DNA from 4 places in the Janthinobacterium sp. SUN100 genome. Region 4 is predicted to be linked to each of the others. Evidence: predicted binding sites of a transcription regulator. Region 4 holds the regulator's gene; each other region holds the start of a gene.
The links. Region 4 encodes FNR, which switches genes on or off when oxygen is low (the NO sensors DNR and NnrR bind a similar motif). Its sites were predicted from a motif close to TTGATNNNNATCAA; they were not measured.

Region 1 (7,587 bases), on a different contig from region 4:
CGCCTAATTTGTTGACGACAATAAACTGGATTGCTGCCAAAATACCCACAGCGCGGGCGGAATTCAGCTAAAGTATTGTCAATAGTGAACCTTGATGCGGGCGCGGCGCGGCCGGTGTCACTCGACGTGATTGATGAAGAGTTAATGATCGATATTTCCAGCAACGACATCACCCCGAAACCCTTGCGCGTGCGCGAGTTCTATCTGGGGCGACAACCTATCCTTGACCGCAATCAAGCCCTGTTTGGCTATGAGTTGCTATTCCGCAACGCTCCGGTCGGTCCCGCCAACATTACCAGCGATCTGTCCGCCACGGCCTCCGTCATCGCCCACGCTTCCCAGCTGGGCATGGAAAAGGTCATCGGCGACGCGCTCGGTTTCGTCAACGTCGATGCCGACGTGATCATGAGCGACATCTTCGTGTTCCTGCCGCGTGAAAAAGTGGTGCTGGAAATCGTCGAATCGATGCCCGTCACGCCGGAAGTGCGCGCGCGTATCAGCGAGCTGGTGGGCCATGGCTTCACTTTCGCGCTGGAAAACGTCGTCTCCGATACGGCGCAAGTGCAGGAACTGCTACCGCTGGTGCAGTACGTCAAGATGGACATGAGCACCGTCGACCCGAAAGTGCTGGCAGCCCTGGCGCCCCGTTTCAAGCAGGAAAACAAGAAACTGGTGGCGGAAAAGGTCGAGACGCGCGAAGAATTCAAGTCGGGCCTGGACCTGGGCTTCGATTACTTCCAGGGTTATTACTTTGCCAAGCCTGCCATCATGACGGGCAAGAAACTGTCGCCGTCGCAACTGGCCGTCATGGAACTGATGACCCTGGTGACGTCGGACGCCGACAATATGGACATCGAGCGGGCCATCAAGCGCGACGTGTCGCTGGCCCTGAACTTGCTGCGCCTGGTCAATACACCGGCCGTGGGCGCGCGCCAGCGCATCGATTCGCTGAGCCAGGCCGTGACCGTGCTGGGCCGCCGCCAATTGCAGCGCTGGCTGCAAATCATGCTGTACGCGGAACCAAGCAAGCGCGGCCATAGCATGACGCCGCTGCTGATGCTGGCCACCACGCGCGGCCGTTTGCTGGAATTGCTCGCGCATAAACTGCGCCCGAACCACGCCCATTCGGCCGATATCGCCTTTACGGTCGGCATCATGTCGCTGATGGATACCCTGTTCGGCGTGCCGATGTCGGAAATCCTCGGCCAGATCGAAGTGATCGACGAAGTGGCCGAAGCGCTGCTGTCGCGCGAAGGCTTCTACGGCGACCTGCTACGCCTGGCCGAGTGCATCGAGCGCATCGAAGACATGGAAGGCGAGATCGTGCCAACCTTGCGCGACCTGGCCATGTCGCCGGACGATCTGGTGGAGCTGGAAATGGCCGCCTACGAATGGAGCGATAACGTTGTCAGATACGCCCTGTAATTGGCATAGCTAGCCATATCAAGAACCCCGCCCGGCAGTGCCCGGCGGGGTTTTTTTACGCCGGTAGCTGCACTACGCCGCGGCGCCGGGCCAGTGCTTGTGCAGTTCGGGGTCGGTGCGCAGCTCCCACAGGGCCAGCACGACGACGGCGATACCGACGACGAGCTCGTTCCACAGGACGACGCGCTGTTCGGCCAGCCGCAGTATCCACGGCGAGGCGGCGACCCAGACGCCCACCAGCAGGTTGACGACGACGGCCCAGAAATACGTCTTGTACAGGTCGAAGGCGGCCAGGATGGCGATCACGAGGCCCGAGACAAAGGCGTTGATCATCTGCGGCGAGCCTTCGGGGTAGGAAAACGCCCAGGGCGAGACGACGAGCCACAGGCCCAGCAACAGGATCACCTGATCCTGCCAGCGTTTCAGTTTGAAATTGGTTGCCATATATCCTCCTTGCCGGTTGGGAACGGGCCGGAGCGGGCATGCAGCATGCCGGCCGGCATACTGCGTTAGTGCGCTTCGGCGCGCGATAAGTTCCGCGCGCCTTGTGCTTATATTATGGCATTACGACAGGTTCGGCGCCAGCCAGCGTTCCACGTCCTCGATGCTGACGCCACGGCGCTTGGCCATGTCTTCCACCTGGTCCATGCCGATCTTGCCGACGACGAAGTATTTCGACTCCGGGTGGGCAAAATAGAAGCCGGACACGGCCGCACCGGGGAACATGGCATACGATTCCGTCAACTGCATGCCGATTTCCTCGGCTTGCATGACCTCGAACATCTCTTTCTTGACGGTATGTTCGGGGCAGGCCGGGTAGCCTGGCGCGGGGCGGATACCGACATATTTCTCGGCGATCATGTCGTCGTTGCCCAGGTGTTCGTCCGGCACGTAGCCCCACAAATCCTTGCGCACGCGCTCGTGCAGGTATTCGGCGAACGCTTCGGCCAGGCGGTCCGCCAGGGATTTGAGCATGATGGACGAGTAATCGTCGTGCGCATCCTCGAAGCGTTTTTCGTATTTCTCGATGCCCAGGCCCGAGGTGACGGCGAACATGCCGATGTAATCCTTCACGCCCGATGCCTTCGGCGCGATGAAGTCGGCCAGGCACTGGTTCGGACGCTGCACGCCGTCGACCACGGGTTTGACGCCCTGCTGACGCATGCCGTAATACGTGAACGCCACGCTACTGCGCGTATCGTCGGTGTACACCTCGATATCGTCGTCATTGACGCTGTTGGCCGGCAGCAAGGACACCACGCCGTTGGCCGTCAGCCAGCGTCCGTCGATGAGTTTTTTCAGCAAGGCCTGGCCTTCCGCGTAGACCTTGGTGGCCGCGTCGCCCACCACTTCATCCGTCAGGATGGCGGGGAAGGGGCCGGCCAGGTCCCAGGTCTGGAAGAACGGGCCCCAGTCGATGTAGTTGGCCAGGGTGGCCAGGTCGACATTTTTAAACACGCGCCGGCCGATGAACTTCGGTTTCACGGGCGTGCAGGCGCCGTCGAACGGGACGAGCATCTTGTTGGCGCGCGCCTGCGCCAGCGGCAAAATCGGCAGCGCCTTCTTGTTGGCGTGCTGCTCGCGGATGCGCGCGTAATCGAGTTCGATGTCTTCCACGTATTTGTCGCGCTGTTCCGGCGTCAGCAAGGATTGCGCCACGGACACGGAACGCGAGGCGTCCGGCACGTAGATCACGGGGCCTTCGTAGTTGTGGGCGATTTTCACGGCCGTGTGGGCGCGGCTGGTGGTGGCGCCGCCGATCAAGAGGGGAATCTTCAGCATGCGGAAGTGTTCGTCGCGCTGCATTTCCTTGGCGACATACGCCATTTCTTCCAGCGACGGCGTAATCAGGCCAGACAGGCCGATGATGTCGGCGTTTTCCACCTTGGCGCGGGCCAGGATTTCCGAGCACGGCACCATCACGCCCATGTTGACCACTTCGAAGTTATTGCATTGCAGAACGACGGTGACGATGTTCTTGCCGATGTCATGCACGTCGCCTTTCACGGTCGCCATGATGATCTTGCCTTTCGGCTTGGCGACGATGCCCGTGCGCTTTTCTTCCAGCAGCTTTTCTTCCTCGATAAATGGAATCAGATGGGCCACGGCCTGTTTCATCACGCGCGCCGATTTCACCACTTGCGGCAGGAACATCTTGCCTTGGCCAAACAGGTCGCCGACCACGTCCATGCCGGCCATCAGCGGACCCTCGATCACGTGGATGGGGCGTCCGCCATTGTGCAGCAGCTCCTGGCGCGCTTCTTCCGTGTCTTCCACGATGAATTGCGTGATGCCGTGCACCAGCGCGTGCGACAGGCGTTCCTGCACCGTGCCTTCGCGCCAGGCCAGGGTTTGCGCCTCGGCCTTGCCGCCCGCCTTCAGGGTGCCGGCAAATTCGATCATGCGCTCGGTCGAGTCTTCGCGGCGGTTCAGCACCACGTCTTCCACGCGCTCGCGCAATTCCGGGTCCAGGTTGTCGTACACGCCCACCATGCCGGCGTTGACGATGCCCATGGTCATGCCGGCCTTGATGGCGTGGTACAGGAATACGGTATGGATGGCTTCGCGGGCTGGATCGTTGCCGCGGAAACTGAATGACACGTTCGACACGCCGCCCGAGATCTTCGCGTACGGCAGGTTTTCCTTGATCCAGCGCGTGGCGTTGATGAAGTCGACGGCGTAATTATTGTGCTCTTCGATGCCGGTGGCGACGGCAAAGATGTTCGGATCGAAAATAATGTCTTCCGGCGGGAAGTCCAGCGCATCGATCAATAAATGGTATGCGCGCGCGCAAATTTCGATCTTGCGCTCGAAGGTGTCGGCCTGGCCCTTCTCATCGAAGGCCATGACGATGACGGCCGCGCCGTAGCGGCGGCACAGCTTTGCCTGGCGCAGGAATTCCTCTTCGCCTTCCTTCATGGAAATCGAGTTGACGATGGCCTTGCCCTGCACGCATTTCAGGCCCGCTTCGATGACCGACCATTTCGACGAGTCGACCATGATGGGCACGCGCGAAATGTCGGGTTCCGAGGCGATCAGGTTCAGGAAGCGCGTCATGGCCGCCAGCGAATCGAGCATCGCTTCATCCATGTTGATATCGATCACTTGCGCGCCGTTTTCCACTTGCTGGCGGGCCACGGACAGTGCCTCGTCATATTGCTCGTTGAGAATCATGCGCGCGAACGCCTTCGAGCCCGTGACGTTGGTGCGCTCGCCCACGTTGACGAACAGCGACTCGTCATTGACGACGAACGGTTCCAGGCCGGCCAGGCGCAAGTCGTGCGATGGGGCCGGCACGGTGCGCGGGGTGTTTTTCGACAGCAACTCGCCAATGGCGGCGATGTGCTCGGGCGTGGTGCCGCAGCAGCCGCCCGCCATGTTCAGGAAGCCCGCGTCGGCAAATTCGCGCAGCAGGGCGGACGTGTCGGCTGGCAACTCGTCGAAACCCGTGTCGCTCATGGGGTTGGGCAAGCCCGCGTTCGGGTAGATGCACACGAAGGTGTCGGCGATCTTGGCCAGCTCTTCCGCGTACGGGCGCATCAGGGCGGCGCCCAGCGCGCAGTTCAGGCCGATGGTCAGCGGTTTCGCGTGGCGCACGGAATTCCAGAAGGCGGGCACGGTCTGGCCCGACAAGATGCGGCCCGACGCGTCCGTGACGGTGCCGGAAATCATCAGCGGCAGGCGTACGACATCCGGGTTTTGCTCGTAGAACAGGTCGATGGCGAACAGGGCCGCTTTGCAGTTCAAGGTGTCGAAGATGGTTTCCACCAGCAATACGTCGGCGCCGCCTTCCACCAGGCCCTGCGTCTGCTGCAGGTAGGCGGCCACCAGCTGGTCGAAGGTAACGTTGCGCGCGGCCGGATCGTTCACGTCGGGCGAGATCGACGCCGTCTTCGGCGTGGGCCCCAGGGCGCCGGCGACGAAGCGCGGCTTGTCCGGCGTGGAATATTTATCGCAGGCGGCGCGCGCCAGCTTGGCCGCCTGGACGTTCATTTCATAGGCCAGGTGGGCCATGTGGTAATCGTCTTGCGCGATCGTCGTGGCGCCGAAGGTATTCGTTTCGATCAGGTCGGCGCCGGCCGCCAGGTAGCGCTCGTGGATTTCCTGGATGATGTGCGGCTGCGTCAGGGTCAGCAACTCATTATTGCCCTTGACGAACAGTTCGCGCGCGCCACTGTCGGCCGGCGCGGCGAAATCGATGAAGCGGCCGGCGGGGCCGCCGCGGTACGCTTCTTCGTCGAGCTTGTATTGCTGGATGATCGTGCCCATGGCGCCGTCGAGAATCATGATCCGCTGCGCCAGAATGGCGCGCAAGGTGGCTTCGGTCGGGGACATGGCGGGGATCACGGTATCGTTCATTTCATGCTTTCAATAGGCAAACGGGCGGCGGCGCGGCGACAAGACGTTACGAGGCGGATGCGGGTCAGCAGGATCAGCTGACGGAGAGTTGCCGGCCGGGTAGGGCAGGCAGAAGGTGGCAATCGCCTGATTTCACCGGGTCTAAAATTATACGGCATCAGGCTGCTTTGGTTTTAAGCAAAAGCGGCCGTTCGCCCCACGGCAGGCCTTCTTGCAACACATCGTCTGCCGCCACGCCTGCTTCTGAAAATTACATTCCTGAAAATCTTACTCAAAACGTTAATTCTTCCAGCAAAGTTGGCAGAACGATATGGCGTCTAGGCTGTGGAAAAATTTCCACATTATTTACGCCGCATCAGCATATTTTTAATGAGTCGAATGGCAATAGCTGCAAAGGAAAGTAATTTTGATTTTAGCCAACACAGAGTGAGGGGAATAATGCTCAGAATAAAGTTTGCCAAGCAGATATTTTAATTATTATCAAAACCAATTGAATCAAAAGCATTAATAGTTGTCTTTGGGAATCGAACTAAACCATAATATTGGTTCTTCGAAATTAAATTCTCACCAAAAGTCACCAATATGTCACATTTATCTCGTGTCCTTCCCGGCATCGCGCTGCATCAACATGGTTGCCAGCCATGAAAAACCATCTGCTTGTCGCATTGTTTGTCATGCTGGGCCTGTCCGCCTGCGGCGGTGGTGGCGGTGGGGGCGGCGACACGGTGGTGGCGACCACGTCGGGCACGCCCGTGCTGCTGCCTGCCGTGACGGCCGTTTCGGCGGCGAATGTCGCCGTCGGGGGCAGCCTGGTGCTTACGGGCACGAATCTGAGCCGCGTGACGGCTTTCCAGGTGGGCGGCGTGACCGTCGCCACCAGCGCCGCCAGCGACACCAGCATCACCCTGACCATGCCGGGCGTGCCCGTATCGGGCGCCTTGAGCCTCGTCAGCGCCAGCGGCACGGCGGCCACCAGCTATAACGTCAATGTGTACCTGCCCTTGAGCGTGGGCGGCGTCGCACCGGCGACGGGTGGCGTCGGTTCCAGCGTGACGATCACGGGCGGCGGCATGGGCGCCGTGACGGCGGTGCAGTTTGGCAATGGTGCGGCGGCAACGCCGCAAAGCCAGACGGCCGGCAGCGTGACGGTGCTGGTGCCTGCGGGCGCGGCGACAGGCGCGCTGACGGTGCGTGGTCCCTACAACGATGTGCTCAGCGGCGACACGTACACGGTGCTGGCCAGCGTGACGGTGACGTCGATCACCTCGGCCGTCAACAGCGGGGGCTTGTCCGTGACGGTGCAGGGCAGCAATCTCGACCAGGTCACTTCGGCGTCGGTGGGCAATACGCCGGCCGTCATCGTCAGCGCCACTGCCAGCCAGCTGCTGCTGTCCGCGCCGGCCGCGGCCACGGGCAACGTGATGCTGGAGGCTGCGTCGCGCATCGCCGTGAATGCGGGCACGGTGTCGGCCTTTACCCTGGGCAGTATTGATTTCGCGCAAGTACTGAATTTGAATGCCAGCAATACGGCCTTGCGCTTGACGCGCGGCAAGCCGGCCGCCGTGCGCGTGTCCGTGCTGGCCGGGCAGGCGGGTCAGGCCAGCCCGGCGGTCACCTTGAATGCGACCGCCGCCAATGGCAGCAACCTGGGCAGTATCGCGATGACGGGACCGGCGCTCTTGCCGACGACGAAGAACGATGACAGTTTCAACGGCAATTTCAGTGCCGTCCTGCCTGCAGGCTGGATCTTGCCCGGCGTGCGCGTGCGCGTAACGGCCGTCGGCAATGACGGCGTGCAAGTGA
Region 2 (7,587 bases), on a different contig from region 4:
CATCGGGCGCTATGCCGCCGAGCGCGCCCTGTCGCGCCTGAACGCGCGCAAACTGGGCACGCGCACTTGTCCCGTGCTGTTCGAGGCGCCGCTGGCGGCCGGTTTGCTGGGTACCTATGTGCAAGCGACCTCGGGCGGCGCCCTGTACCGCAAATCCACTTTCCTGAACGATTCCCTGGGCACGCAAGTGCTGCCGTCGCACGTGCAGATCTTCGAAGACCCGCACGTGATCGGCGGCGTCGGTTCGGCGCCGTTCGACGAAGAGGGTGTGAAAACCGTCAGCCGCGACGTCGTCAAGGATGGCGTGGTGCAAGGCTATTTCCTGTCGACCTACACGGCCCGCAAGCTGGGCATGCAGACGACGGGCAACGCGGGCGGCTCGCACAATCTGTACCTGACCTCGAACCTGACGGCCGCCAGCGACGATTTTAGTGCCATGCTGAAAAAGCTGGGCACGGGCTTGCTGGTGACGGAGCTGATGGGACAAGGAACCAATTACGTGACGGGCGACTATTCGCGCGGCGCATCCGGTTTCTGGGTGGAAAATGGCGTGATCCAGTACCCGGTGGAAGAAATCACCATCGCCGGCAACATGAAGGACATGCTGCGCAACATCGTGGCCGTGGGCGCCGACGAACTGCGCCGCGGCACCAAACAGACGGGTTCCATCCTCATCGAGAGCATGGTGGTGGCGGGCGGCTGAGCGCCTGCATGGCAAGCGCGGCAACGCCGGGCGGGCGTTCCACGCTTTACTGCTGGACTTGATAGCCATCCGTCAGGGTGGCCAGGAACTTCACCATATCCTCGATCTCGCCCGCCGTCAGCGCCGGCGCCATGCCGCGCTTGCGGTCGAACGGCGCTTCCTTGACGTTCACGTTGGCGCGGTATCTGGCGGGTATGTCATTGAATTTCTGCACTTTTCCCCGTTTGTCGCGCGGATACCATTCTTGCGGATGCGTATCGCGCCGCACATAAAAACGCAGAGCCTCCGTCAGGTTGTCGAACACGCCGTTATGAAAAAACACCTGGCGTGTGGCTACATTGCGCAGGCTGGGCACCTTGAAGGCGCCGCATAGCTCGCCTTTCGCCGCCAGGTCCGTACGGTCGGGGCCGCACAAGCCCAGGTCGAAATAGGCCGGGTCGGCCGTGGCGGGAATGCGCATATTGCGCGGCACGCCCAGATTGTCGAAACTGAAGTCCGTGAACAGGGGCGGCGCGCCATGCTCGCCCCGCACGCTGGGGTGGCAAGCGGCGCAATTGCCCTTGCGTTCATCGTTGAACAGGGCCAGGCCCCGCAATTCGGCCAGCTCCAGGGGAACCTTGTTGGCCAGGTACAGGTCATATTTGGAATCGTAGCGGTGAAAATCCGACTCTTCCTGCTGGAATTGCTGCAAAGCATACGTGATGCGGCTGAATGCCTGTTGTGGTTGCGCAAAGATGGCGTCGCCAAAGACGCGCCGGAACGCATCCGCATAGTTGCTGTTGCGCAACCGTTCTACCACCGCATCCGTACTGGCATTGGCCATTTCGTGCGCTGCCAGGAACGGCCGTTCCGCCTGTTCCGCCAGGCTGGCGGCGCGGCCGTCGCGGTTGATGCCGCCGTTGGGTACGCCTTCCTCATCAAAGCGGAAGGGCGGATTGTGGTCCAGGTAGCGCAGCGATGGCGTGGCGCGGTAGCCGTGCGCCTGGCCATCGGCGCCGCCCAGTTGCACGGCCAGCTTGTTGCCGGGCGCGTAGGCGTGGGCCGGGTCATGGCAACTGGCGCACGACTGCCTGCCCGAGGCGGACAGGCTGGCATCGTAGAAGATGCGCCGCCCCAGCTGCGCGGCAGGGCTGAGTTCGGCAGCCGTGCCTGGCATGCCGTGCAAGCCAAGAAATAAGAATGTGCACACGTGTGCAAGTCGGGTCGGTGAAAATCGCGCCTCAGCGCGTGGCTGGTCTTTGATGGTCATATGCGGGATGGTTGTCGACAAGGGAGAGACAGGTAATGCTGCGCCCAGTATAGGCAGCAATGGCTGGCGTGGCAACGATTAGCGATGCTGCGCTGCGCAAGACGGGGAGCGGAAAACAGCCGGCGGCAGAGTAACCGCCGGCCAAGCCCGTCACGTCATGCGTGGCGGGCCAGTTTCATGCGGGGCTCAGGCGCGCAAGGTGGACAGGATAGGCTGCAGCACTGCCGCGCCCAGGGCGGCGCTGCGGGCGCCGCTCCAGCCCGTTTGCGGGTCGGGATCGTTGGCATTGTCCTTGAACGGCAATTCCAGGGTCAGCGACAGGCAGCCGAAGGCGTGGGTGATGTGGGGCGAACCCATGGTCAGTACTTCCGGCGTGAACGGGCCGTCTTCGTAGCCGTGCTCATCCTGGAAGTCAGGGCTGGCCACCTTGAAGTCGGCGATGAAGCGGTCTTGTTCGGCCTTCTGTGCTGGCGTGAAATTTTCCAGCGCATCGCTGCCGGCCACGAAGACGTAAGGCAAACCTTCGTCGCCATGCACGTCGAGGAACAGGTCGCAGCCGATTTCATGCATTTTCTGTTTTACCAGGAACACTTCCGGACTGCGCTCCATCGTCGGCGTCATCCATTCGCGGTTCAGGTTGGCGCCGGCCGCGTTGGTGCGCAGGTTGCCATGCACGGAACCGTCCGGGTTCATGTTCGGCACCACGTAGAAGACGGCGTCTTGCAGGCACTGGCGGGCAAATGGATTGGCCTGGTCCAGCAAGGCTTCGAGCATGCCTTCGACAAACCATTCGGCCATCGTTTCACCAGGATGCTGGCGCGCGATGACCCAGACTTTCTTTTCGGCATCGGTGTCGCCGACCACCAGCAGATTCATGTCGCGGCCTTCCACGGTGCTGCCCAGGTCGATCAAGCGCACCAGCGGCGACGCTTGCGCGCTGTCGATCAGGGCCAGGTGGCGGTCCCATGGGTACGGCTCGAAGTAGGCGTAGTACACGCTTTCCTCTTCCGGCGTGTGTTCGATGGTCATCACCGTGCCGTCAAAGCTGGTCGGCACGCGGAACCAGGTTTCGCGGTCGTAGCTGGCCACGGCCTGGTAATCTTTCCAGCCGTCCGGGTAGGCCGACTTGCCTGCGTTCATGAAGCGGATCGTGCACGCCTCGCCTTGCGCGCCTTGCAGGCGGAAGTAAAACCACTGCGTGATGTCGGCGTGGGAATCCTTGCGGATGTTCAGCTCGATGGATTGGGCATCGTCGGCGCGCAGCACCTCGATCGCGCCGGCGTCGAATTGCTGGCTGATTTTAATGGTCATGAGTGTTCCTGATAAAAACGTATGGGTTTTGCATCGTGTGCAATGGCGCGATGATACCTGTTTTGCGGTGGACTTTGTGCTGGCGCAAACGATGACGGACGCGCTTTGCTAACGTGATAGCTCCGACACGGGGAGGCCATCATGGATGACAACGGCAAACACATACGCGAACTGGAAAAGAAAATCAGCGCCCTCAGCGACGCCCTGGCGCACCTGGGCAAGGGCACGACCTTGCAGGAATTGCTGCGCATCATACGTTTCCCCGGCTATACGACGCCGGCCGAATTCACCTTCAACGTCGCCATCCTCGACACCATGCTGGTGCAGGCCAATGCGCTGGAAAAGCTGGGGCAGGATTTATTGGCAGGGGCGAAACAGGTGGTAGCAAAGCAGTGAGCGCAGGCACTGACGTATTTCTGAATGCCTGAAAAATGGCCAGGGCCAGGGCCGCAGACAGTGCGAATGGACGCCCAGGCCCTGCAACATCGTCATGGACGTGTTGTCAGGTGTTCAGGCCGCCGAAACGTTCGTAGAACCACGGCTCCACATCGGGCGCCTGCGCATCTTCGCGCCGCAAGGTGGCCAGGATATGTTCCTCGGCCGCCGCGTACGTGATGCGGTACAGGTCGCGGGCCAGCGCATACGCCTGCGTGCCGGGCCACGGTTCGGGCAGCAGCTCGACGGGCAGTTGCGGGTCGTGCAATTGCACGCGGCGGTAGGCGTGCGTCAGCAACGAGCGGATGACGAACGCTTGCTCCGCATCGAACACGGGCGCTTCTTGCAGCAAGGTCAGCAGGGGCTGGAAGCTGGCGATGAATTTCTGGTAGCCGGCCATGACTTCCGATAAATCCCAGCAGTCGCCCACCATGTCGCGCAGGGGACGCGTGCTGACGCCCGGCAATTCCGTGGTGTGGCAGACATACAGCTTGCCCTGCACTTCATTGCGCACGAGGATATCTTCCAGCGCCTCCGTATTGCTGGCCGGGTGGCCAAAGATGCCAGGCGAGATCAAGCCATAGCCAGCCCACAATAATTCCTTGCGCAGCGCCCCCCGCTCGGCGGCGCCGATGCTGCCGGCCGGCCCGATCACCAGGGTCCAGCTGCCATCCCAGTGCACGACCAGCGGCGCATAGATGCGGCGATAGGCGCGCTCGAAGCGGGCCAGCGCCTCCGGGCGTATCGTATAGGCGCTGCGGCGGCCGTCGCGCTGCGAGCTGAGCCAGCCTTCCTGCGCCAGGCGGAACACGCTGGTGCGCAATAAACGGTCATTCACGCCAAACGGCGCCAGCAGTTCGATCAGGCTGCCCAGCCAGATGGCGCCGCCGCGCGGCACGATGGCGTCGCCAAAGATGGTCATCACCAGGGACTTCGAGCGCGGTGGGTCGCTTTCCAGGAAATCGGCTATCCATGCCGTGCAGCGGGTGTTCTTCATGTGGTTCCGGTCTGGCCGTGTTGCGGTCGGTTCAATAAAAGCAGCAGTTTACTTGGCTGCGCGGGTAGCGCGGCAATAATTTGCCGGAAGCGCTGGTGGCGCTCCGCAGTGTTTTCTCATAAGCAATATCATACGCACAAAAAAGCTGCACAAGATACGAATTTTTAAAATGATTCATATCAAGTGTATGCAAATCGTTTTTTGTATCGTATTATCTGTTCATCGCACCGCGTTGCTGCGCAAAATCAAAGACATGGGAGACAGATCATGTACGCACAAATGGTTGAAACCGGCCTCAAGAACGTCCGTTCCCTCGACGACATGGGTCAAGAAGAGCGCGCTTTCCAGGCACGCATCGACGAAGGCATCAAGATCGAGGCCAAGGACTGGATGCCGGACGCTTACCGCAAGACCCTGATCCGCCAGATTTCGCAGCACGCGCACTCGGAAATCGTCGGCCAATTGCCTGAAGGTAATTGGGTCACGCGCGCACCCACCCTGAAACGTAAATCGATCCTGCTGGCGAAGATCCAGGACGAAGCAGGCCACGGCCTGTACCTGTATAGCGCCGCGGAAACTCTGGGCGTGTCGCGCGACGACTTGCTGGCCGCCTTGCATTCGGGCAAAGCCAAGTATTCCAGCATCTTTAACTATCCCACCCTGTCGTGGGCCGACATGGGCGCCATCGGCTGGCTGGTCGACGGCTCCGCCATCATCAACCAGATTCCCCTGTGCCGCTGCTCGTACGGCCCGTATGCGCGCGCCATGATCCGCGTCTGCAAGGAAGAATCGTTCCATGCGCGCCAGGGCTACGACATCATGATGTCGCTGTGCAAGGGTACGCCCGCGCAGAAAGCCATGGCGCAGGATGCCTTGAACCGCTGGTGGTGGCCGTCGCTGATGATGTTCGGCCCGTCCGACGCCGCTTCCGTCAACAGCGCCCAGTCGGCGCAATGGCGCATCAAGCTGTTCTCGAACGACGAACTGCGCCAGCGCATGGTCGACCAGACCGTGCCGCAAATCGAATACCTGGGCCTGACCGTGCCCGATCCCGACCTGAAGTTCAATGCGGAAACGGGCCACTATGAATTCGGCGAGATCGACTGGTCCGAGTTCAACAATGTCTTGAAGGGCAATGGCCCGTGCAACCGCGAACGCCTGCAAACGCGCGTGAAAGCGTATGAAGACGGCGAATGGTTCCGCGATGCCTTGGTCGCCTACGCCGACAAGCAAGCCGCTAGCAAAGCGGCAGCCTGAAAACATCTATAAAAGGGGATAGCAACATGAGCAAAGAATGGCCTTTGTGGGAAGTTTTCATCCGCAGCCAGCACGGCTTGGCGCACAAGCATGTGGGCAGCCTGCACGCTTCCGACGCCACCATGGCGGTCAACCATGCGCGCGACGTCTACACGCGCCGCAATGAAGGCGTGAGCATCTGGGTGGTGCGCGCGGCCGATATCGTCGCCAGCAGCCCCGGCGATAAGGGCGCCCTGTTCGAACCGTCGAACAGCAAGGTGTACCGCCATCCCACCTTCTTCCCGATGCCGGAAGAAGTCAAGAATCTGTGATGGGAGTGCCTGCAATGGATGACAAGGTCAATTACCTTCTGCGCCTGGGCGACAACGCCCTGATCCTCAGCCAGCAGCTATCGCAGCTGTGCGGCAAGGGCCCTGCGCTGGAAGAGGACATGGCGCTGACCAACGTGGCGCTGGACTTGCTGGGCCAGACGCGTTTGTGGTTCAGCTATGCGGCCGAGCTGGAAAACGCGGGCCGCGACGAGGACGACATCGCCTTCCTGCGCGATGCCCACGATTTCAAGAATTGTCTGCTGGTCGAGCAGCCGAACGGCAATTACGCCGACACGATGATGCGCCAGTTCTTCTTCGACAGCTGGCATTACTTCCAGCTGCTGGAACTGACGAAATCGACGGATGCGCGCATCGTCGAGGTGGCGCAAAAGTCGATCAAGGAAGTGACCTATCACTTGCGCCGCAGCGGCGATCTTGTCGTGCGCCTCGGCGACGGTACGGCGGACAGCCACGCGAAAACGCAGGCCGCCGCCGACAAGCTGTGGATGTACACGGGCGAGATGTTCAAGTACGACGCCATCGACCAGGCCATGGTCGCCGCCGGCATCGCACCGCCATCCGACATCCTGCGCCAGGCTTTCCTGGAACACGTGGCCGAGATCTTCGCCGAAGCGACGCTTGTCAGGCCGGCGCCCGACGCCTGGATGCAAAAAGGCGGCAAGCAGGGCACGCACACGGAGCACCTGGGCTTTATCCTGGCCGAGATGCAGTTCCTGCAGCGCGCCTATCCCGGGGCGGAGTGGTAATGAACACTGCCGCGGCAGCGCTGGACGCCGCCCAGGTCTGGGCCTGGCTGGGCGACGTGCCGGACCCGGAAATCCCCGTCATTTCGGTGGTGGACCTGGGCATCGTGCGCGCCGTCGAAGTTACGGATGGCGATGCGTGCATCGTGACGATTACGCCCACGTATTCGGGTTGCCCTGCCATGCAGGTGATCGCCGACGCTGTCACGGATGCCTTGCGCAGCCATGGCGTGGACAAGGTGACGCTGGTGAATCAGCTGTCGCCCGCCTGGACGACGGACTGGATGAGCGAGACGGGCAAGGCCAAGCTGAAAGGCTATGGCATCGCCCCGCCGCAGCAGCAGGTGATCGACATCAGCGGTTTGCGTGGTGGCGTCAAGCGCCAGCCCATGCCGAAACTGGACGTGATTTGCCCGAATTGCGGTTCCACGCATACGCAGCTGACCAGCCAGTTCGGCTCCACGCCGTGCAAGGCCCTGTACAAATGCCTGGATTGCCGCGAACCGTTTGACTACTTCAAGTGCCACTAAAAAAATCAGGCACACGTTCCGAATAAACTG
Region 3 (7,587 bases), on a different contig from region 4:
AGGCGCCGCGTCGACGGCCAGTGTTCCACGCCCGCTTCGGCGCGGATGGCGGCGCAGCCCGCCAACACCCGCTCGATGGCCGCCCCGTCGAGCCCCGCATTGAGGGTCAGGCGCACGAGGGCGCGGTTCTTCGCCGTTGCCGGGGCGCAAAACATGGCGCCGTAAATGCCTTGCCGCTCCAGCGCCTGGCGCAGGACTAGGGTGGCCGGTTCGCCGCCCGCCTCCAGCGCCACGATCTGCTCCGTGCCATCGCTGACGTTGTAGCCCAGTTCGCGCAAGCCTTCGCGCACCTGCAGCGTATGGCGTTGCAGGGTGGCGCGCCGCTCGTCGGCAGCCATGATGAAATCGAGCGCCGCGCCCAGCCACGCCAGCTCATGCGCCAGCAAACAGGAACTGAAGATGGCGGGGCGTGATTCGGACAAAAAATAGCCCTTGAAGCGGCTGGAACAGCTGATGAAACCGGCACGTCCCGCGAAGGCCTTGGCCAGCGACGCCGTGCGGAAATGCACGCGGTGGCCCAGTCCCCACGCCTCCACCAGGCCCGCCCCCTGCGGGCCATGCGTGCCCAGCGAGTGCGACTCGTCGACCACCACCACGCAGTCGCTGCGCTCGGCGATGTCGAGCAATTCCAGCAGCGGCGCCAGGCTGCCGTTGGTGCTGTACAGGGCGTCGACGACGATCACGCCGCGGCCATGCTTTTCCACCTGCCGCCGCAAGTGCGTCATGTCGTTGTGCAGGAAGGGCACGGCCTGGGCCTGCGCCGAGAGCACGCCTTCCCACAGCGAGGCGTGGGCCTGCATGTCGAGGTAGACGGGAATGCCGGGGCTGGCGATGCACTGGATCAGCCCGACGTTGGCCGCCATGCCGGACTGCGCCAGGATGCCGTCCTCGCTGCCCATGAAGCGGGCCAGCCGGCTTTCCAGCCGGTGTTGTTCGCTGCCTTCCTGCAAGTACACGGCCGACATCAGCATGCCGCCCGCATTCGCCTGCAGGGACGCCACCTGGGCCGCCACCAGCGCCGGCTCGGCGGCGATGGACAGGTAATCATTGCCAGCCAGGAAAATGGCATGGGCGGGTGTCGGTTGCCAGGCATGGGGATGCTGGCCGCCCAGCAGCTTTTCGATGCGCGTGACGTGGTGCGCATCCATGCGCCGCACGATGTAGTCTGGCAAGCAGTGTTCTGCGCGGACGAAGGATGGGGCGTGCAAGCTGGTAGCGATGGTCATGAGTTTTCTCCTAGGGAAAGGTTTGCTGCGGCTTAAAGCCTTGACCGTCTCGCGAACCCATCCATTGACGTATATCAATGTCCGATGAGATAACCGTTCAACCAGGAAAATTTACGCGATGATAATGTTCTGAAGAGAATCAAGGCAGAGTCATGACGCAGCAATTGCAAGGACGATGGACACACTGGCGCAGGCGCCTGCTCCATTCGCTGCTGCATGAACGCATGCCCCATGAAAACCTGGCCGGCAGGGTCGCCATGCTGGCCGCCGTGGGCACGGTGGCGATGCCGCTGTACTACCTGCTGTGGAATTACTTTTTTCCGCAAGCCTATGAAAACCTGACCTTGCGCCTGACGGGCGTGGGCATCTGCGCGGTCGGCCTGTTTGCGCGCCACTTCTCGGCCCGCTGGCTGTCGCGCTACCTGCTGTTCGCGCTCAGCTACATCCTGCCCTTCTTCTTTACCTTCATGTTTCTGATGAACCACGCGTCGTCCATCTGGAGCGAATCGCTGCTGATCGGCCTGGTCGTGCTGTTTCATTTCGAAACGAAGCTGGCTTGCCGCGCCTACCTGATCGGCACCAGCACCGCCTGCCTCGCCGTCATCCTGCAGGGGGAAGGCGACTTCCTGCTGCAGCGTGAAGTGCTGCAGCAACTGCCCGTGCACTGGTTCACCATAGCCGCGCTGTCCGTGGTGAAAGTGGGCAGCAAGGTGCTGGAACTGGAACGGCTGGCCGGCCTGTCCGCCGGACTCGGTTCCGTGGCGCACGAGCTGCGCACGCCGCTGACCAGCGTGGAAGCCAATGTGCGGGGCATGCGCCGGCTGCTGCCGCAACTTGCCGGCCAGGCGCACGACTTGCCGCCGTTGCAGGAAGCCCTGTCGCGCATCCAGTTCGAAGTGCGCCACATGCAGCACATGATCGATTTGTTCCTGATGAGCGCCAGCGCCGTGAACCGCAACCTGCAGCCCAGCCAGGCGCTGTCGATGCTGGCGATGGTGAATTCCGTGCTGAAGCGCTACCCATTCACCGGCAACAGCCAGCGCAGCCGCGTCAAGGTGGACGTGCGCGCCGACTTCCAGTTCGCCGGCCAGGACGAACTGTGCGTGGTGATCCTGCTGAACCTGCTGAGAAACGCGCTGAAAGCCATCCAGCGGGCCGGCAAGGGCCGCGTGCGCATCATCATCGACGGCGCCCGCCCCGTGCCCAGGCTGCTGTTCATCGACACGGGCTGCGGCATCGCGAAGAACCGCCTGCCGCTGATCTTCGAGCGTTTTTATTCGTATCCCGTGCATAACGGCAGCGGCATCGGCCTGGCCCTGTGCCGGCAGATCATCACGGCCTGGCAGGCGCGCATCCGCTGCGTGTCGCGCGAGCATGCGTATGCGATTTTCATCCTGGAATTTCCCCAGCCCCTGCCTGCCCGCTTACAACCCTCTTCCCCCGCAAGGTGATGCATGCAACTGCCCGTCTACTCCCATCCGACCCTGACCGTATTGATCGATGACAGCGATTCCTTCCTGAAAAGCCTGGCGTTCCAGCTCGACCCCGCGCTGGCGCGCCTGACCTTTCATGACACCAGCAGCGCGCTGCACTGGCTGCGCCACAGCACGCAGCCGGGCGAGACGCCGCTGCACGTCAATTTCGACACGCAAAACCTGCCGCGCGACCAGCGCAACGTGGCGCTCGACCTCGAACGCATCTGGCGCATCAGCGGCCAGGCGCAGCGCTTTGCCGTGCCTTCCGTGCTGGTGGTCGATTATTCGATGCCGCAGATGAATGGCCTGGAATTCTGCCAGGCCGTGCGTGACTTGCCGTGCAAGAAGATTTTATTTACGGGCGCGGCCGATGAAAAAGTGGCCGTGACGGCCTTCAACCGGGGCTTGATCGACCGCTACATCAAGAAGAGCGACGACGATGCGCTCGATATCCTGGAACAGGAAATCGTTTCCCTGCAACGCGAATTCTTCCTGCAGCAGTCGGACACCGTGCGCGACTTGCTATTGCTGCACGACTATAGTTTCCTGCAAGACGAAGCCATGGCCGCCGTCGTGCAGGAACTGTGCCGGCGCCATGGCTTTGTCGAGTTCTATATTTTCCCGAATCCCTGCGGCATCCTGTTTTTCACGCGCGACGGCCAGGCCCGCCTGATGATCATCGAGACGGAACGCAGCCTGCACACGCAGTACGAAATGGCGCGCGACAGCGACGCGCCCGAGTCCCTGCTGCTGGCCTTGCTGGAAATGCGCGTGATCCCGTACTTTTCCGATGCCGACAGCGACGGCATGTATGCGGCGCACATCGGCGAAAACTGGTTCCGCTATTGCGCCGCGCCGACCATCTGCCTGGGACGCGAAACCTACTTCTGGGCCCTGTTCGACGTGCCGCCGCACCAGCTGGGGCAGCCAGTCATGTCCTACGCGCAATTTTTACGCGCGCAGGCGGACGACAGCGTGGGCGCCTAGTCCTTAGCTTTCCCGCAAGGTTTGCAGCGGCGGATGTTTCAGGACATTGCGCAAGCCCAGCCAGCCGCCGGCGATCGCACACAGGGCGCCGGCCAGCAAACCAAAGGCCCACACGCCGGGCGCGAAGCTCCAGGCGAACTTGAACTGGTACGTGGCCAGCGCCCAGCCCATGGCCGCCGCGCCCGAGGCCGCCAACAGGCCGGCCAGCGCGCCGACAAGGGAAAACTCGATCAGCTGCGCCTGCGCCAGCTGGCGCCGCGTGGCGCCCAGCGCGCGCAGCAGGCCCGCTTCGCGCGTGCGCTCGTCCTGCGAACCCATCAAGGCCGCATACAGCACCAGCAAGCCAGAGGCCAAGGTAAAGGCAAACAGGAATTCGACGGCCGTCACCACTTGGTCCAGCACGCCCTGAATTTGCTTGAGCACGCCGCCCACGTCGACCACCGTCAGATTCGGGTAGTCGCGCAGCAAGGCATTGCCCAGGTCGGCCTGCGCGGGCGGCAGGTGAAACGCCGTGATCCACGTCTGCGGCGTGTCCGCCATGGCGGCCGGATTGATGATGACAAAGAAATTGACGCGCATCGAGCCCCATTCCAGCTTGCGCAAACTGGTAATGGCCGCTTCCACGGGCTGGCCGGCGATGTCGAAGCGCAGCTTGTCGCCCAGCTTCAGCTTCAGGGTCTTGGCGATGCCTTCTTCCACCGACGCCTCGGCTGGCGCGCCCGGCGCATTGCCGAACCACTTGCCGGCCACCAGCTTGTTTTCTTCCTGCATCGCGGCCATCGTCGACAGGTTGAATTCGCGGTCGGCCAGGCCCTTGGCGCGGTCGTCCTCGTAGGTGGTTTCCGTGATGGCGTTGCCGTTCACGGCTACCAGGCGCCCCCGTATCATCGGATACAAGGGCGCATTGGCCACGCCGGCCTGGGCCAGGCGCGCGGCGATCGGGTCTTTCTGTTCCGGCAGGATATTGATCATGAAGCGGTTCGGCGCGTCCGGCGGCGTGGCGTTGCGCCAGGCCACCATCAAGTCGCCGCGCACCACCGTCAGCAGCAGCAAGGCCATCAGGCCCAAGGCCAGGGACACCACCTGGATGACGGTGGCGCCCGGGCGGCGCTGCAGGGACGTGACGGCGAAGCGCCAGCCCGGGTGATTGAAGGCGCCGCGCAGGGTTTTCAGCGAGCGGATGCCCAGCCAGCCGGCCAGGCCGAACAGGGCGAAGCCGCCCAGGAAGCCGGCCGCCGTCAGCAGGGCCAGTTTCACGTCGCCCGCTTGCCACAGGAGCAGCACGACGAAGGCGGCGATGCCCAGGCCGTAGGTGGCCAGGGCCAGCGCCTGCGGCGCCTCCTGCTCGCGGCGGATCACGCGGTTATGGGGGACATTGCGCAACTGCAAAATCGGCGGCAAGGCAAAACCGAGCAGCAACAGCATGCCGGTGGCCACGCCTTGCAGGGCGGGCAGCATGGACACGGGCGGCAAGTCGCTCTGCACCAGCTTGCCCAGCAGCTCCAGCAGCACCAGGTGGCCGCCGAAGCCCACCATCACGCCGACCACGCTGCCGGCCAGTCCCACCAATAAGAATTCGATCACGTACATGGCCGTGACCTGGTTTTGCGTCAGCCCCAGGCAGCGCAGCATGGCGCAGGCATCCAGGTGGCGCAGCATGAAGCGACGCGCCGCCATGGCCACGGCGACGGCCGCCAGCATGGCCGACAGCAAACCGACGAGGGAAAGAAAGCGGTCGGCGCGGTCCAGGGTCGATTGCATCTGCGGGCTGCCCGATTCCAGCGATTCGATGCGCACGCCTTTGATCGCTTGCGTCTTGATCTGGCTTTCCAGCCAGGCTTGATATTGCGCAAGCTCGCCCGCCTTGGCGGGCGGCGCCGACAACAGCAAGCGGTACGACACGCGCGAGCCGTTCTGCACCAGCGCCGTGGCGGCCAGATCGCTCAAGGGCAGCATCACGCGGGGAGCGAAGTTGAGGAAGGACGCGCCTCGGTCCGGCTCGCTGGCGATCAGTTGGGTGACGGTAAATGCCTTGTCGCCCAGCGTCAGCGTATCGCCCAGCTTGGCGTTCAGGCTGGACAGAATCGCCGCATCGACCCACAGGGTGCCGGGCGCCGGCACCTGGTCGGTTGGTCGGCCGACGGCATCCTGCGCCTCGCTAACCTGGGTGGTGATTTTCAGCTTGCCCCGCTGCGGGTAGCCGGGCGAGACGGCCTTGATGGAGGCCAGTTGCGACAGCGATTGCTCGCCCTCGCCCGCCTGCGCCATGCTGGGAAACGTCACCGTGTCGGCCAGGATGAAGCCGCGCTTCTGCGCCTCCGCGCGCCAGGCCGCATTGACGGGCTGGTCGGCGCTGATGACCAGGTCGGCCCCCAGCAGCTGGTGCGCGTCGCGGTTCAAGCCCGCGCGCAGGCGGTCGACGAAGAAGCCGACGGCCGACAGGGCCGCCACGGCGACGATCAGCGCGACGAGCAGGAAACGCAGTTGCCCGGCGCGCCAGTCGCGGCCGGTCATTTTCAGGGAGAGGCGGAACATGGGCGGCGGGTCTTTATAGAGTTACTGCGCGCTGCCGTGGGCGGCGGCGTGCTGCGCGAAATACGCATCGACGGTAGCGAGGAAGGCGTCTTTCTGCGCCTGCGGCAGGAAGGCGGCGATGAAACCGTTGCGCGCCAGGCGTTGCGCGTGGGATAGGCCCAGCGGCAGCGCATCGAAGATGGCGTCGAAATTGTCGTTCATGTAGCCGCCGAAATACGCGGGATCGTCCGAGTTCACCGTCACCAGCAAGCCCGCGTCGAGCAATTGCACCAGGTTATGGTCGTGCATCTGGTCGAACACGCGCAGCTTGGTGTTCGACAGGGGGCAGACGGTCAGGGCGATCTGTTCGCGCGCCAGGCGGGCCGTCAGTTCCGCGTCTTCCAGGCAGCGCACGCCATGGTCGATGCGTTCGACCTGCAAGTCGTCGAGCGCCGTGCGGATGTAGGCCGGCGGGCCTTCCTCGCCCGCGTGGGCCACCAGGTGCAGGCCCAGTTCGCGGCAGCGGGCAAACACGCGCGAGAATTTCTCGGGCGGGTTGCCCACTTCCGAGGAATCGAGGCCGATGCCGATGAATTTGTCACGGTGCGGCAAGGCGTCTTCCAGGGTCTCGAACGCCTCTTTCTCGCTCAAATGGCGCAGGAAGCACAGGATCAGGGCCGCGCTGACGGGACTGTCCTGGCAGGCGCGGTGGATGCCGTTGATCACGTCGGCGATGGGCACGCCGCGCGCCGTGTGGGTTTGCGGGTCGAAAAAGATTTCCGTGTGCAGCACGTTATCGGCTTCGGCGCGGCGCAGGTAGGCTTGCGTCATGTCATAGAAATCCTGCTCTTTCAAGAGCACGCTTGCGCCAGCGTAATAAATGTCGAGAAAAGACTGTAAATCCGTAAAAGCATAGGCGCTGCGCAAGTGTTCCACCGATTCATAGCCCAGCGGCACGCCATTGCGCTCTGCCAGTGCGAAAATCAGTTCTGGCTCCAGCGAGCCTTCGATATGGATATGCAGTTCGGCCTTCGGCATGCCGCGGACGATCGCGCGCAATTGGGGGTTCATCATGGGTGTTCCTTATAGGGTGACGATAAAAATGCTGGCTCGCGCACGCGCACGCGCGGCGCGCAGGGCCATCAGACATGCAGGCATCTTAGCGCAAGATGGCCAGCCTCACCGGCGCCAGGCCGCCATGGCGCAGGCTGCGGCAGCGCCATGGCCGGCTCCGGCACGCGCTGGCGAATTGTCGTATGATGGTTTAAAAGGTATACAAAAGTTCATTGGAATCGATGAAAAATTTGATGATTTATCCAATTAAATCAACAATTTACAAACAAGTATTAAGGATATGCCGACATATCTTTTGACTTCCTGATCCT
Region 4 (7,587 bases):
GTGCAATGCACCTCCAGCAGCCAGCGCATCGCCATGTATGGCCCGTCCGGCGCCGGCAAGAGCATGACCCTGAAAGCCATTGCCGGCCTCTTCACGCCGGAGGCGGGCCATATCCGCCTGAACGGGCGCACCCTGTTCGATTCCGCCGCCGGCATCAATTTGCCGCCGCAGCAGCGCAATGTCGCCTATCTGTTCCAGGATTACGCGCTGTTCCCGCACCTGACGGTGCGCCAGAACGTGGGCTTTGGCCTGCGCCGCGGCTGGTTCAATCCGCGCGCGCGCGAAAAATTGCAGAAGGTCGAGCATTGGCTCGACGCCTTCCACCTGCAGGAACTGGCGCACCAGTTTCCCGACGAGTTGTCCGGTGGCCAGCGCCAAAGGGTGGCGCTGGCGAGGGCGCTCGTGGCCGAACCGGCCGCGCTGCTGCTCGACGAGCCGTTTGCCGCCCTCGATCCGGCCCTGCGTGTCAAAATGCGCCTGGAGTTGAGCCAGTGGCAGCAGCGCCTGGACGTGCCCATGATCCTGATCACACATGATCCGGAAGATGCGCGCATTCTGGGTGAACATGTGCTTTACTTGCGTGACGGACAAATTGACAGCATGGAAGAACATAAGGCATTGGGTGAACGCATTGGATAAATCAGCGGCAGCGGAAATCGGCCTGCAAGGCTCGGTATGGATGACGGTGGGCGGAGAACACCTGGGCGGCGCCGGCCGGGTGGAATTGCTGGGCGCCATCGCCGAGTGCGGCTCCATTACGCAGGCGGCCAAGCTTGTGAAGATGAGCTACAAGGCGGCCTGGGACGCCATCGACGCCATGAACAACCTGGCTGGCGAACCGCTGGTCGAGCGCTTGACGGGCGGCAAGGGCGGCGGCGGCACGCGGCTGACGCCACGGGGGCGCCAGCTGGTCGACAATTTCCGTATCATCGAGCGCGAGCATGCCCGCTACCTGCGCCAGCTGGGCAGCCAGGCGGAAGGCATCGCCGACGATCTTTTACTCATACGGAGAATGGCCATGAAAACCACGGCACGCAATCAATTCCTGGGCAAGGTGACCGAACTGAAACAGGGCGCCGTCAACGATGAAGTCACCCTGGAATTGCCCGGTGGCCAGCACATCGTGGCCATCGTCACGCAGGGCAGCAGCGCGAGCCTGGGCCTGGTGCCGGGCGCGGAAGCGTTTGCGCTGATCAAGGCGTCGTCCATCATCCTCGTGACGGACAGCCAGGGCGCGCGTTTTTCCGCGCGCAACCAGCTAGCCGGAGTCGTGACGCGCGTGCAGACGGGCGCCGTCAACACGGAAGTGGTGCTGGACTTGCCGCGCGGCGGCACGATTGCCGCCATCATCACCAACCAGAGCAGCACCGACCTGGGCATCGAACTCGGCAGCAACGTGACGGCGATTTTTAAAGCGTCCAGCGTGATTCTGGGCGTGCCCGCCTGATTTAATCCTGCAGGCGCGACAACCAATCGGCCGCCGCCGCCAGCGCCTGTTCCAGTTCCTGCGCCGTGTGCGCCAGCAGCGCCGGCACCTCGTCCAGGCGGCCCGCATCGATGGCTTCCTCGGTGGCGAACGCGGCGCGGATCAGGCGTTTCGTGCCCAAGGTGCCGACGGAGCCGCGCACGCTGTGCAGGATGCGCGCCACGTCGCTGTGGCGGCCTGCCCGCAACGCCGTTTCGGCGTCGCGCACGGGCGTCATGCCCTTGTTCAGCGCATCTTCCACCATGCGCCGCAGCACGCCGCGCCCCTTCGCATCGCGTCCCATCACGCGCATCAGCGGCGCCATGGAAAACACTTCTTCATCGGCGATGCGTGCCGGTTCGGCTGTCTGTACTTGCGGGCGCTTGGGCAGGTGGCGCAGGATGACTTCCATCATCTCTTCCACCACCACGGGCTTGGCGATGAAATCGCTGATGCCGGCCGTCATGCAGCGCTCGCGCTCGGACGCCAGCACGCCCGCCGTCATGGCGATCACGGGCAGGTGCAAACGCAGTTCCGTGCGGATGATGTGGGTGGCGCTGAAGCCGTCCATGACGGGCATCTGCATGTCCATCAGCACGATGTCGTAGCGCAGCGCTTCCGTGCGCAGCCGTTCCACGGCTTGCAAGCCGTCGCCCACCACGTCCAGGGTGGCGCCCATGTGTTCGAGGATGCCGCGCGCCACGGCCTGGTTCAAATGGTTGTCTTCCACCAGCAGGAAATGCACGCCGGCCAGTTCCGTGCCCAGCGGCTGGTGCAGCATGCGTTGCTCGCCGCCGTCGTCTTTGGCGATCAGCGCCTGGTGCAGGGCGTCGAACAGGCTCGAGCCCGTGATCGGCTTCATCAGCACGACGTCGGCCTCGGCCGCGCTGGAGATTTCTTCCAGGTGGTTGCGGGCGAAGGCGTTGACCATCACCACGATGGGCTGGCGCTGGCCGCTGGCCGCCTGGCGGATGGCCTTGGCCGTGGCCAGGCCATCCATGACGGGCATGTGCCAGTCGGCCAGCACCACGTCATACGGTTGCTGCTGCGCCAGGCGTTCGCGGTACAGCTCGATGGCGGCAAAGCCGGAGTCCACTTCGTCGGCCAGCCAGCCCCACGCCTCGATCAGCTTGACGATCAGTTCGCGCGTGGTGCGGTTGTCGTCGGCCACCAGCAGGCGCAGCTGGCCCAGCGCCGGCGTGCGCCGCGTTTCGGCCGGCTGCGCCAGCATCTCGAAGGGCACGTTGAACCAGAAGCGGCTGCCCTTGCCTTCGCTGCTGGCGACGGCGATGTCGCCGCCCATCATGTGGATCAGCTGCTTGCTGATGGCCAGGCCCAGGCCCGTGCCGCCGAAGCGCCGCGTGATGCTCTGGTCGCCCTGGGAAAACGCGGCAAACAGCTGCTGTTGCTGCAGTTCCGTCATGCCGATGCCCGTGTCGCGCACTTCGAAGCGCAGCCAGGCGCGGCCGCTCTCGCTCTCGGCCAGGCTGACGGCCACCACCACTTCGCCGCTCTCGGTGAACTTGATGGCGTTGCCGGCCAGGTTGACGAGGATTTGCTGCAGGCGCTGGGCGTCGCCCACGAGACGCCGCGGCACATCGGGCTCGACGGCGATGGCCAGTTCCAGCTCCTTTTCGCCCGCATTCATCGTCATCGTCGTGGCCAGGGTATTCATGACTTCGTCGAGGTCGAATTCGACGGGCGACAACTCCATGCGCCGCGCCTCGATCTTCGAATAGTCGAGCACGTCATTGAGGATGCCCAGCAGCGACTGGCCCGCCACTCTGACCATGGTCAGATACTTGCGCTGTTCCGTGTCGAGCCTGGTATTGCCCAGCAAATACACCATGCCCAGCACGGCATTGAGGGGCGTGCGGATTTCATGGCTCATGTTGGCCACGAAATCGCTCTTCGCGCGGTTGGCCGCCTCGGCCCGGTCGCGTTCCTGTTCCAGCTCCGCCGCGCGCGATTCGAGTTCCTGCTGCAGGCGGTCGCGTTCGCTCATCAGGCCGTTGAACGCTTCCGTCAGTTCGCCGATCTCGTCGCGCTGCTGCACCGGCACGGGCGTGAAGCGGCTGCCGCTGGTGCGCAGGGCTTGCAGGGTGTCGCGCAGGCGCACCAGCGGCGACAGCAGGCGCACGGTGACCCAGCCCAGCACAAAGGCGGCCAGCAGCGAGGCGAGGATGCTCCACAGCACCAATCGGTACAGCACGCCATCGAACGGTTCGAAGGCATCCTCGACGGGGAGCGAGGCGGCCAGCAGCCAGTTCACGGATTTCAGGCGCTTGAAGCTGTTGACGGCCGTGATGCCGCGGCTGTTGGTGCTGACCATGCTGCCTTCGCCATCTTCCTTCAGCAGCTGGGTCGTCGTCAGGTTGGCGTTCGGCTTGCGCGGTTGCAGCAAGCGGCTGGTATCGGGGTGCAGCACGTAGCGCGGCACGGCGCCGCGCGTGAGAATGAAGTAATAGCCGTTCTTGCCGATCTTTTCCGAGCGCAGGCGGCCCAGCAGGTTGTCCTTGTACAGGCGCAGCACGCCGATCACCACGCCGGCCACCTGGCCATCGGCGGCCAGCACGGGCGCCACCATCTGCACGATGGGCATGCCGCTCGACTTGCCCAGCATCGGTTCGGTGATCATGGGCTGGCGCGTGCGCAGGACGGTCTGGAAATACTCGCGCTCGGCGACGTTGATGCCGGCGCGCCCCGCTACCTCCGGCATGTCGGCCACGACGGCGCCATGCGCGTCGAGCACCAGCACGTCATCGAACAGCACCAGCATCGAGCGGCGCGAATAGTATTCGCGCAATTGGGCGGGCCGGGCGATCAATTCCGGCGGCTGCTGCCTGGCCGTCAGGGTGACGATCTGCAGCAGCATGCCCAGCTTGTCGTCGAGCTCGGCAGCGGTGCGGGTGATCAGGGACGATTGCTGGCTCAGCAGTACTCGGGTGAAGTCGTCGCGCATGTGCTGCACCTGGATCATGGTGACCAGCGCGATCATGGCGATCGAGGTCAGGCTGGTGGCCAGCGCGACTTTTGTTTTAATGCCGAGAGGCTTCATGATTTCCTTTTCAGTACCGGGCGGCACAGGCGGCAGATAATGCTGTCAGGAATTTTCCTATCAATACCCCAGCTTGGCAAGCGCCGCCGCGCAAATTGCCCGCCCTGTACGGGCTTTTGACGATGTTGCCATATAATTAAAGGCTGGACGTCGTTTATTCGCCGAATTTACGGTGAAATTGGCATACGGCAACCCTGTATGCGGCTGTATGCAGTAAACTTGTTGTTGCATTTTCTAAAAGGTACCGACATGACTGAAGCGCTACTCACTCCAACCTTGCCCACCGTGAACGTGGAGGCGTTGCGTGCGCGATGCTCGACCTGCAGCATGCATCAATTGTGCCTGCCGATGGGCCTCGATGTGGGCGACATGGACAGGCTGGACCAGATCATCGGCCGCCGCCGCAAGATCGTGCGCGGCGCCTCGCTGTTCCGTATCGGCGACTCGTTCCAGAACCTGTATGCGATCCGCCTGGGGCATTTCAAGACGTACCAGATCAATCCGGGCGGCGAAGAGCAGGTGACGGGCTTCCAGATGGCGGGCGAACTGCTGGGCATGGACGCCATCAGCGCCGACCGCCACCACTGTAATGCGGTGGCGCTGGAAGACAGCGAAGTGTGTGAAATCCCGTTTTCCAGCCTGGAACAATTGTTGGGCAATATGCCGACCCTGCTGCGCCATTTCCACCGCATGATGAGCCAGGAAATCACGCGCGAGCAAAGCGTCATGCTGTTGCTGGGCAATATGCAGGCGACGCAGCGCTTTGCCGCCTTCATCGTCAACCTGGCGTCGCGCTATGAAGCGCGCGGCTATTCGGGCAGCAATTTCCAGCTGCGCATGTCGCGCGAGGAAATCGGCAACTACCTGGGCCTGACCATCGAGAGCGTCAGCCGTCTGCTGTCGAAGTTCAAGAAGGAAGGCTGGCTGCGCGTCTCCAACCGGGAAATTGAAATCCTGCAGCCGGCCAAGCTGAAGGCGATTACGGCCGGCACGGACACCTGCAAGTAACAGCACCGTCAAAACCTGCTGCGCGTCGCGCTTTGCGGCCTGCGATGCTCGCTGGCTCGGCGCCCCCGTGCATAGCACAGCTGCGCTTCTCAACCACAAATCACTGCCGCTCGCTACGGTTTTCCCGGCGCTGTACGTTATAGCTCTTCATCCGCATGCAGCGCGATGCTGCGCTGCAGGGGCCAGGTCCAGATGCCGGACAGGCGCCACTCGCGTTTGTCGTTTTCCACCAGCACTTGCCAGCGGCTGCGCTCGAGCATCGGCAGCGCCACGGAAAAATTGCCGGCCGCATCGGGTTGCACCAGCACCTTGATATCCTTTTCCGGCAGGGTCGCATGCGCCAGGTGCAGCTGCAAAGGCGCCTGATAGGCCTTGCCGAAGCTGTGCACGGAACCGGTCAGGCGCGCTTGCGCCACGTCATACGACAGGCGCGTATCCATCGCCAGGTCGCTGGCGATCGTGTCGCGCTTCAAATCCTGGTTGATCGCCTTGCCCTGTTTGTAATAATCGCCCACCACCAGCGCATCGGGCTGCGTAAACGCGATATAGCCCATGAAGCTGCCGACGACCACGGACAGGCCGGGGCCGATCATCAGCAGCCATGGCCAGCGGTGCTTGTACCACGGTGCAACGGGTGCTTGCAGTTTCAGACTGTCGGACATGGTATTTCTCCTGTTTAATCAGCCAGTCCCCGCATGGGGACCGGCCTTCCTGCAACTTCGTGGCGGCGGCGAGGGCACCCGGTCCCCGTCCGCCTTTCCTTGTTACCGCGGCACGATGAATACCGCGCTTTCACGCACATGCAGCGATGGGTCGTCCAGCGATTGCAATTCGATCGCAATCTTGTTCGAGCCCTTCTCTCCCACGCCGTGCGGCACGCGCAGGCGGATCGGCCAACCCAGCGTTTCCGTCGGCTGCAAGGTCACTTCTTCGCGCGTCAGCAAGGTCAGGCCCGGCAAGCCGGAAGCGCTGATTTTGAAATGCTGGCTTTGCTCCGACGTGTTCATGATCTGCAGGCGGTAGACGTTTTCGATCATGCCGTCTTCCACTTCGCGTCCCATGGAACCGCGGTCGCGGATCACGTCCATTTTCAGGGGCGTGCGCAGGGCCAGCGAAGTACACACGGCGATGATGATCAGGGCCAGGATGGAAGTGTAGATCAAGACGCGCGGGCGCATGGCGCGCTGGCGTATCTGCTTCGAATTGAAGTTGTTTTCCATCGCATGGTCGGTACTGTAGCGTACCAGTCCCCGTGGCCGGTCGACCTTGTCCATCACGCTGTTGCAGGCATCGACGCAAGCGGCGCAACCGATGCATTCATACTGCAGGCCGTTACGGATATCGATACCGGTCGGACACACCTGCACGCACAGGGTACAGTCGATGCAATCGCCCAGCTTGTCGTTGTTGCCGGCCTTCTTGCTCATGGCGCCACGTGGTTCGCCGCGCTTGGCATCGTAGGTGATGATCAGGGTGTCCTGGTCGAACATGGCGCTCTGGAAGCGCGCGTAGGGGCACATGTATTTGCACACCTGCTCGCGCAGCCAGCCCGCGTTGCCGTAGGTTGCCAGGCTGTAGAACAAGACCCAGAACCATTCCCAGGGACCGAAGTTCAGCGTGGTCACCGACTGCGCCAGTTCCTTGATCGGCGTGAAGTAGCCGACAAAGGTAAAGCCCGTCCACAGGGCGATGGCGCCCCATACCAGGTGCTTGGCCGTCTTCTTGAACGCCTTGCGCACGGAGGGGCCCTGCTTGTCGAGGGCCATGCGCGCGCTGCGCGTGCCCTCGATGCGGCGTTCGACCCACAGGAAAATTTCCGTGTATACCGTTTGCGGGCAAGAGAACCCGCACCACACCCGCCCGGCAATGGCCGTGACGAGGAACAACAAATACGCACAGATGATCAGCAGGGCCGCCAGATAGATGAAATCCTGGGGCCACAGCACGACGCCGAAAATGTAGAACTTGCGCGTGGTCAAATCGAACAGCAGGGCTTGCCTGCCATTCCAGGTCAACCACGGCAAGCCGTAGAACGCGAGCTGGGTAAGCCATACGC

Region 1: O0881_RS25870 (IPT/TIG domain-containing protein) is a predicted target of FNR. The motif match lies at 6,191-6,204, and genes of this name have one in related genera.
Region 2: paaA (1,2-phenylacetyl-CoA epoxidase subunit PaaA) is a predicted target of FNR. The motif match lies at 4,865-4,878, and genes of this name have one in related genera.
Region 3: cqsA (alpha-hydroxyketone-type quorum-sensing autoinducer synthase) is a predicted target of FNR. The motif match lies at 1,291-1,304, and genes of this name have one in related genera.

The regions. Positions count from the first base shown of each region.
Region 1 covers NZ_JAPUBU010000006.1:46,926-54,512, forward strand. The annotation lists gene O0881_RS25850 (class II glutamine amidotransferase) at 1-7, shown strand, start outside; gene O0881_RS25855 (EAL domain-containing protein) at 145-1,425, shown strand; gene O0881_RS25860 (SPW repeat protein) at 1,498-1,869, opposite strand; gene metH (methionine synthase) at 1,990-5,784, opposite strand; gene O0881_RS25870 (IPT/TIG domain-containing protein) at 6,426-7,587, shown strand, end outside.
Region 2 covers NZ_JAPUBU010000004.1:426,254-433,840, forward strand. The annotation lists gene pmbA (metalloprotease PmbA) at 1-703, shown strand, start outside; gene O0881_RS22020 (cytochrome c peroxidase) at 750-1,859, opposite strand; gene O0881_RS22025 (M14-type cytosolic carboxypeptidase) at 2,139-3,263, opposite strand; gene O0881_RS22030 (hypothetical protein) at 3,405-3,659, shown strand; gene paaX (phenylacetic acid degradation operon negative regulatory protein PaaX) at 3,766-4,695, opposite strand; gene paaA (1,2-phenylacetyl-CoA epoxidase subunit PaaA) at 4,963-5,952, shown strand; gene paaB (1,2-phenylacetyl-CoA epoxidase subunit PaaB) at 5,979-6,263, shown strand; gene paaC (1,2-phenylacetyl-CoA epoxidase subunit PaaC) at 6,278-7,030, shown strand; gene paaD (1,2-phenylacetyl-CoA epoxidase subunit PaaD) at 7,030-7,557, shown strand.
Region 3 covers NZ_JAPUBU010000001.1:2,399,549-2,407,135, forward strand. The annotation lists gene cqsA (alpha-hydroxyketone-type quorum-sensing autoinducer synthase) at 1-1,226, opposite strand, end outside; gene O0881_RS10620 (HAMP domain-containing sensor histidine kinase) at 1,379-2,677, shown strand; gene O0881_RS10625 (response regulator) at 2,681-3,688, shown strand; gene O0881_RS10630 (FtsX-like permease family protein) at 3,692-6,223, opposite strand; gene O0881_RS10635 (adenosine deaminase) at 6,245-7,276, opposite strand; gene O0881_RS10640 (hypothetical protein) at 7,275-7,526, shown strand.
Region 4 covers NZ_JAPUBU010000003.1:713,170-720,756, forward strand. The annotation lists gene O0881_RS19720 (ATP-binding cassette domain-containing protein) at 1-639, shown strand, start outside; gene O0881_RS19725 (TOBE domain-containing protein) at 680-1,447, shown strand; gene O0881_RS19730 (response regulator) at 1,449-4,523, opposite strand; gene fnr (fumarate/nitrate reduction transcriptional regulator Fnr) at 4,773-5,531, shown strand; gene O0881_RS19740 (FixH family protein) at 5,669-6,193, opposite strand; gene ccoG (cytochrome c oxidase accessory protein CcoG) at 6,296-7,587, opposite strand, start outside.